3 regions of the Peribacillus sp. QJM3NY_7 genome follow, and region 1 is predicted to be linked to each of the others. Evidence: riboswitches for the same ligand, from Rfam matches in the RefSeq annotation. Region 1 holds a riboswitch; each other region holds the start of a gene.

Region 1 (2,267 bases):
CACGTACATGAAGCCATGCTCCACTACAGACTCTTGCCACTTTTCACCAATCTTCTTTAAAAGAAGCTCCTGAAGCCAGTTTCTTGCTGCATAAAAAATGAATCCTGAGGCAACAACACTTGTAAACCAACTCCATAGATAGCCATATATGAATCCGAATATCGTGACATTGATGGTTAGGAGCAAAATTAAGGGGATGATTGTAAAAGAATTTTGTACAAACATCAATACGAATGTCACAATAAATGTAAGCAAAAGATTTTCCTTCAATATGCCAATAACAGAATCCAAATCACTTTTCCAAACCAAAGTGAACAGTTCTGCATTAGAGTATATAAAAATTGCGATTACAAGTAGACCGATTATGGTCAGGACTTTTTTCAAAGGGCCACCACCATTCTTACTAATAGTTTATCATTTTCAAGTTCGATGGTGAAAAAAAAGAGCTGCCGCATCATGCAGACAGCTCTTTTCCATTATAGTGGCTTAACGGCGCGAAGATTCCTTTTAAAGCCACTTTTCAAACTGAATTCTTTTGTTCATTCCATAAATGATTGGCGCTCCAATCAAAAGGACAACGAACTCACCGACAGCTGTAGTCATCCAGGTTAGCCAGAATGGCAAGCCAAAGGCAAGGTTCAGTTCAATTGCAATTAAAAACATTGTGAACGTGAAAAAGATAATCGTAGCGACCATACGTCCTTTAATGCCTTTTATGAAACGAGAAACATAAATGACAAGCAATAAGGCGAGCAGGGATTGGCCCACCCCAAAAATCAAATCATATGGCACCATCGGCGAAAAGAGCAGATTCGATATGAAGACTCCTCCAACGATACCGTAGATATACTTTTTATTGAATACAATCAGATGATTCAACATTTCCGGTACACGGAATTGGAACATCTCAAAAGCTATTGGTTTAAACACCAATGAGACCGCCACATACAAGGCAGCCAATAACCCGTTTATCACGAGTGTACGAACATTCATTTTACTCTCTCCCTAGTTTTTTATCGTGGGATGGTTACGAACCACGTGCAGGCGTTTACCCGATGATTAATAGTAGCCCATGTAAACTTGTTTCGTCAATTTGTAAAGAATGGTTTTAATTTATAGGTTTCCAATCAGATGAAGCAGCACAATTGGATTTTGAATTATTGCAATGAAGGATGATATTATTTCAATATGTACATAAAAAGGAGTGAATATTAATATGTCGATCGAAAGTGTCAAAAGCCATTTTAAACAATGGAATCGGGAAGGTGACGTAAAGGAGTTCGAAACATCTAGTGCCACGGTGATTGAGGCAGCGGAAACCATCGGTGTTATCCCAGCGCGGATTGCCAAGACCCTTTCCTTTAAAGGGGAAGGTGAACACGCGATTTTGGTCGTTGCCGCAGGGGACGCGAAAGTGGATAATAAGAAATTTCGTCAGACGTTCGGTTTCAAGGCACGAATGCTTTCACCTGATGAAGTGCTTGCACAGACCGGCCATGCAATCGGAGGCGTTTGCCCGTTTGGCCTGGCAAACGATTTAGCTGTTTTTCTTGATGTATCGATGAAGCGCTTCGAGTCATTGTTTCCGGCTTGCGGCAGTTCAAACTCTGCAATAGAACTTACACTCGCTGAATTATTTGAATATTCAGGTGCCAAGGATTGGGTGGATGTTTGTAAGGGGTGGGAAGAAAAGGGGAATGTGGAAACGGCGGCAGGAAATGCAGTTGATGGCATTTGATGAATGGGATGGAGTCCACTAAAGTGAACTTTATTTGGGGCCGCATTCATTTCTTTATTAAAGCGGAAAACGGGCAGAAAGTGTTCCAGATCGGAGGTTGAAAGATGTTAAATGGAAGCGAAAGAAAAAGCAATAGCAGCTATCTGAGTCTTAAAACTCTTTATGAAGAAAATATAACGGTTAAGAGCATTGCCCAGGAACTTGAGTTTTGCCATAAAAACGATCTGGCGCTGGATATCCAGAAAGCAATGAAAAAAAAGAATTTTGATATATTGGCAGTCCAAGATCAAGGGGAAATCATCGGATATATAGAAAGGCAAGAACTAGGTGAGGGAAGTATTTCTGAATATATGAGAAACTTCTCACCAAGGGAAATGGTTTCGAATTCAACCCCTTTGATCCAGCTTCTCCATATTTTTAAGAATAAGACAAGGGTGTTCGTATTAGAGAATAATTCAATTAAAATGTTGATTACCCATGCCGACCTCCAAAAGCCTCCGATCAGGATGCTGATATTTGGATATATTAC
Region 2 (2,267 bases), 1.9 Mb from region 1:
ACCATTTTTTTTAAGAAAAGTAAAATGCACCTTGTGATACGATGTACAACGTATTACACTTTAAAAATGAAAAGGAGGAGATTTTATATGGATAAAGAATTAATGAAGGGAAGCATTGACCTCCTTTTGCTTTCACTTCTATCGCAAAAAAAGCTTTACGGCTATGAAATAACGAAAATCCTGAAGCAAATGAGCAAGGGCAACTATGAAATAAGTGAAGGCACCCTCTACCCTGCCCTTAAACGATTAGAAAAAAAAGAATTCATAAAAGGACATTGGAAAGAGTCCGAATCAGGCCGCAGGAAATATTATCATGTCACCGAAAATGGACAAACCGAACTTGAGCGGAAACGCGAATGCTTTTTCTTCCTGGAAAAATTAGTTCGAAAAAGCTCACAGCAATTCTAAACCAAATAAAAAGCTTCCTGCACTTAATGGAACGGCCCAGGAAGATTTTTTTGCTGTTTTACTCGTGAGTTTGGACTTTTACTCGTGAATTTGGACTGTTTACTCGTGAATTTCGCACGTTTACTCGTGAGTTTTGCTCTTTTACTCGTGAATTTCGTACTTTTACTCGTGAATTCGTACTGCACACTTAGTTCGCACGTTTACTCGTGAGTTTCGCACGTTTACTCGTGAATTTGGACTGTTTACTCGTGAGTCACTTCAATCACGCAAAAAAAGGACCAAATCAGGTCCTTTTTTTGTCTATTCCTTTATGCTTGCGATAATTGGCGCAGGAGAGCTTCATGCATTCCCCTTGTACATGCGGGCCATATTTTTCACGAAAGGCCTCGAGGCAATAGCATTTTTCTTCTTCTTTTTTGGTTCCATCCATCGAGTGCATCCCTCCTAGTATTTAACTGGAGACCACACGTTTCTCCAGTTCTACGTTGATTCGTCCCAACAATATGGCACCAATGGACTGAATGATCGTTTTAACGATGATTTGGCCGATGACCGCAGCGGGTACCGCTTCCCATGGCAATATATTGGCACCCAGAGGACTTAGGCCAATCACGACAAATATCACCGAATCGAAAAATCCTCCAACGATCCCGCTGTAAAACACCCTCCAACTCATCGGGAGCTTTAAACGGGTATAAATCTCCGTATCCGCTGTTTCTGCGACCACGAAGGATAATGCGGAAGCAAACACAATCAGTAACGTATCTCCTAATAAAAATGATACACATGCAGATAAAATAAGTGCAGTGACGATGCATATATAGGTCTTTGTGCGGCCGAATTTATTCTGGACCAGATCTCGGAAGATGAAGGTTCCCCCGATGAGCAATGTCCCCATCGGGATGATGAACATGCCAAAATGTAATGGCGCAAAAGCTGCTGTAACCACATTCGCCGTGATGATGGATACTAAATACAATAAAATTCTTAACATTTCTTGATTCTCCTTATACAGAAAAAACAGCACCCTAAGAAAGAGCCCTGTTCTCCTTAGTTTTTTTGAGAGGGTAGCTAGAACCTCTTCCGCCCGGGCGGATTATCATTTTCCTTATTCATCGTAGCTTGAAAGCGTTTGGAAATCAAGAAGTTTCCATACCGTCGATTTTAGTATGTTTTCGCGGTTACCGATTGATTTAGCCATTTATTTCAATGTCCTGTTTCCCCCTTTGCCGATTTCTGTCGCTTAAAACTGCTTGACCGGCTGTATACAAAAGCCGAAAATCAAAGATAGAGTCATGTACTTTATTTGGCGAGGAGAAAAAGAATGATGAAAAAAACTACGTTTGTCTATCCTATTTATATCGCAACTACACCAGAGAAGCTTTGGGAAGCCTTGACGAGTGGTGAAGTCACGAAGAAATACCACTTCGGATTACAAGTAAAGTCTGACTGGCAAGAAGGGTCAGCCGTTCAATATTTGCTGGATGATGGGCGGATTACTGATCATGGGCAAGTACTTAAATGCGAGCCGTTGCACCTGCTCTCGTTTACATGGATCATGGCAGGAGACGAAACCCCTCGCGAGCAGCCTACACGGGTCACTTTTGAATTACAGAAAATGGACGATTCGACTGTGAAGTTAACTCTTAGGCATGAGGAGCTATTGGAGACAGATTTCGTCTATGATGACAATACCTTTGAAGGCTTGAATAATGGATGGCCAGCCCTTTTAAGTAACCTGAAGAGCTTGCTTGAAACTGGACGGATCCTGCCGCCCATATCAGTAGACTGGGATAATTAAACGGAAACTATAAAAACACATTGAAAGAGAGTTGAGTTAGTTATGGATACTCAAATAA
Region 3 (2,267 bases), 1.9 Mb from region 1:
TAAAAGAACACATCTCTTTTTTGTGATCTTTTCCGGTTTTTCCTTGGTAAATACCCATGGGTCTATAATTGACCTTTTACCTAAAAAATGAAATGAACTAAAGTTAACCCATTTCTTTTAAAAAATACCTAGTTTCTTCTATAGATATAGTGTTTATATAAGAATGAAAAATAAAAAAAGCCCAGAAGCATATCTGGGCTTTTGGCTTATATATTGTAAATGAATGGAATGGTCACGGATCTCCGTTATCATGGATAGATTTACCTTTTATGGGTCTTGAGTTACAGCATGGGTAGCTGATAATGGAAGGAATCCAGGTTAACTTGATTTCTTTCTCTCAGAAATCTCAAGGGTGGAGTCCTTTTTACCGCCATCAATCACATAAAATCTAGGAGCTAATCTCCTTTTTTTACGTTGATTGTCAGGATTCATCTTCATATAATTTTCGTATTCTTTGCGAAAGAATTCTTTGGTTTCCCGTTGCAATGCTTTTCTTTCGTTAAAATCTGCGATGAATTTGAAAAAACGTTTCATATGAATTCCTCCTTATGGGGTGAAAAGGTCTTAGTTTAATAGTAACATATCGTTGGTGAAGTTTAACCTTTTTTTGCAATTTTGGAGTGGAAATTATGTTTTTGTGTGAATAAAGTTGTGAATGGTTTGATTCGAGAAAAAGCATGTAATGGGTCCTTGCTGAGTAAGTGACCGTGCATGGTATTGAAAGGGAATGTCGGGATTTGCAGAAAGCGGGTATTGGAAGCAATGATTATTTGAGTTAAAATATTCCTTATATTCATTATACACTAAATATTCTGAAAACAAAGGAAAATATTCACTTCCAGCCGCTTTTGATAGATTTGCTTTTTTATGGTTCATTATTGTGTATAGTTATATATTCCCCGAATTTATGAAAATGAAACTTCCCTTATGTGGGAGGGAAAAAAGCAATTTCCCGTATACGGGCTTTAATGCTTTTCAAATTATTGGACCCCTTATCGATATTTTATTCACTTTTTTTTATCGGATTTTTAATGTGATTTTTAAGTAATGAAAAGTTAACCAAATTTGCCATCAGGTCTAATGTTCACTTTATATAAACATCTTGATTTCTTATCATTTTCAAGTTACTATTGACTTGGAAAAATATAATATTCCGCGTTAAGGCGGAAGAGGTTCTAGCTACCCTCTCAAAAAAACTAAGGAGAAACAGTGCTCTATTCTTAGGGTGCTGTTTTTTTCCGTAAAAAGGAGTTTTATAGAAATGAAGAAGAAAGAAAAGGCAGTGGTTGTGTTTAGCGGAGGACAGGACAGTACGACGTGCCTGTTTTGGGCATTGGAGAGATTTGAGGAAGTGGAAGCGGTGACGTTCGATTATAATCAGCGGCATAGCTTGGAAATCGAATGCGCTCAAAACATTGCCAAGGAATTGGGCGTGAACCATCATATCCTTGACATGTCGCTGCTGAACCAATTGGCACCGAATGCATTGACGAGAAGTGATATCGCAGTGGCGGACGGAGAAGAAGGGGAGCTGCCGTCGACGTTCGTGCCAGGGAGGAATTTGCTGTTCCTTTCGTTTGCCGGAGTGCTGGCGAGTCAGATTGGCGCTAAACATATTGTCACAGGAGTCTGTGAAACGGATTTCAGCGGATATCCTGACTGCCGCGATGTATTCATTAAATCGTTGAATGTGACCTTGAACTTATCGATGGACCAGTCATTCGTGATTGATACGCCGCTAATGTGGCTTAATAAAGAGGAAACATGGGAGCTTGCTGACCAGCTTGGCGCGTTCGACTTTGTCCGCGAAAAGACCCTGACTTGCTATAACGGAATCATCTCCGATGGCTGTGGAGATTGTCCGGCATGCAATCTGCGGAAAAAAGGACTGGATGACTATGTAAGCAGACGGAAGGTGCTTTCATGATGTACGGTTTTAAGATAGTGGATAAACTCCAAAAAATAGATGAAGATATTCAGCGCAGCCAATTGAAGTATACAAACAAGAGGGTTCTCGTGAGTAAGGAATTCACCTTTGACGCGGCGCACCACCTGCATGACTATGAAGGGAAATGCAAGAACCTGCATGGCCACACGTATAAAGTCATTTTCGGATTGAGCGGGTATACGGATTCACGCGGGTTGATGATAGATTTTGGGGACATCAAGAATATCTGGAAAAATGAAATCGAAATCCACCTGGATCATCGTTATTTGAATGAAACCCTGCCGCTCATGAATACAACAGCTGAAAATATGGTAGTCTG

Evidence for each region. Region 1 has a riboswitch for preQ1 ahead of AC0VX1_RS02410 (QueT transporter family protein). Riboswitches for the same ligand answer to the same signal wherever they lie in the genome.
Region 2: another riboswitch for preQ1. It lies ahead of AC0VX1_RS19795 (VUT family protein); the one in region 1 lies ahead of AC0VX1_RS02410 (QueT transporter family protein).
Region 3: another riboswitch for preQ1. It lies ahead of queC (7-cyano-7-deazaguanine synthase QueC); the one in region 1 lies ahead of AC0VX1_RS02410 (QueT transporter family protein).

Annotation. Positions count from the first base shown of each region.
Region 1 covers NZ_CM149663.1:492,955-495,221, forward strand. The annotation lists gene AC0VX1_RS02405 (TVP38/TMEM64 family protein) at 1-384, opposite strand, end outside; gene AC0VX1_RS02410 (QueT transporter family protein) at 508-993, opposite strand; PreQ1 riboswitch class I at 1,000-1,044, opposite strand; gene AC0VX1_RS02415 (YbaK/EbsC family protein) at 1,217-1,738, shown strand; gene AC0VX1_RS02420 (CBS domain-containing protein) at 1,843-2,267, shown strand, end outside.
Region 2 covers NZ_CM149663.1:4,131,998-4,134,264, forward strand. The annotation lists gene AC0VX1_RS19785 (PadR family transcriptional regulator) at 88-408, shown strand; gene AC0VX1_RS19790 (hypothetical protein) at 692-838, opposite strand; gene AC0VX1_RS19795 (VUT family protein) at 860-1,402, opposite strand; PreQ1 riboswitch class I at 1,453-1,495, opposite strand; gene AC0VX1_RS19800 (SRPBCC family protein) at 1,733-2,209, shown strand; gene AC0VX1_RS19805 (SRPBCC family protein) at 2,252-2,267, shown strand, end outside.
Region 3 covers NZ_CM149663.1:4,136,729-4,138,995, reverse strand. The annotation lists gene AC0VX1_RS19835 (hypothetical protein) at 319-534, opposite strand; PreQ1 riboswitch class I at 1,164-1,206, shown strand; gene queC (7-cyano-7-deazaguanine synthase QueC) at 1,262-1,927, shown strand; gene queD (6-carboxytetrahydropterin synthase QueD) at 1,927-2,267, shown strand, end outside.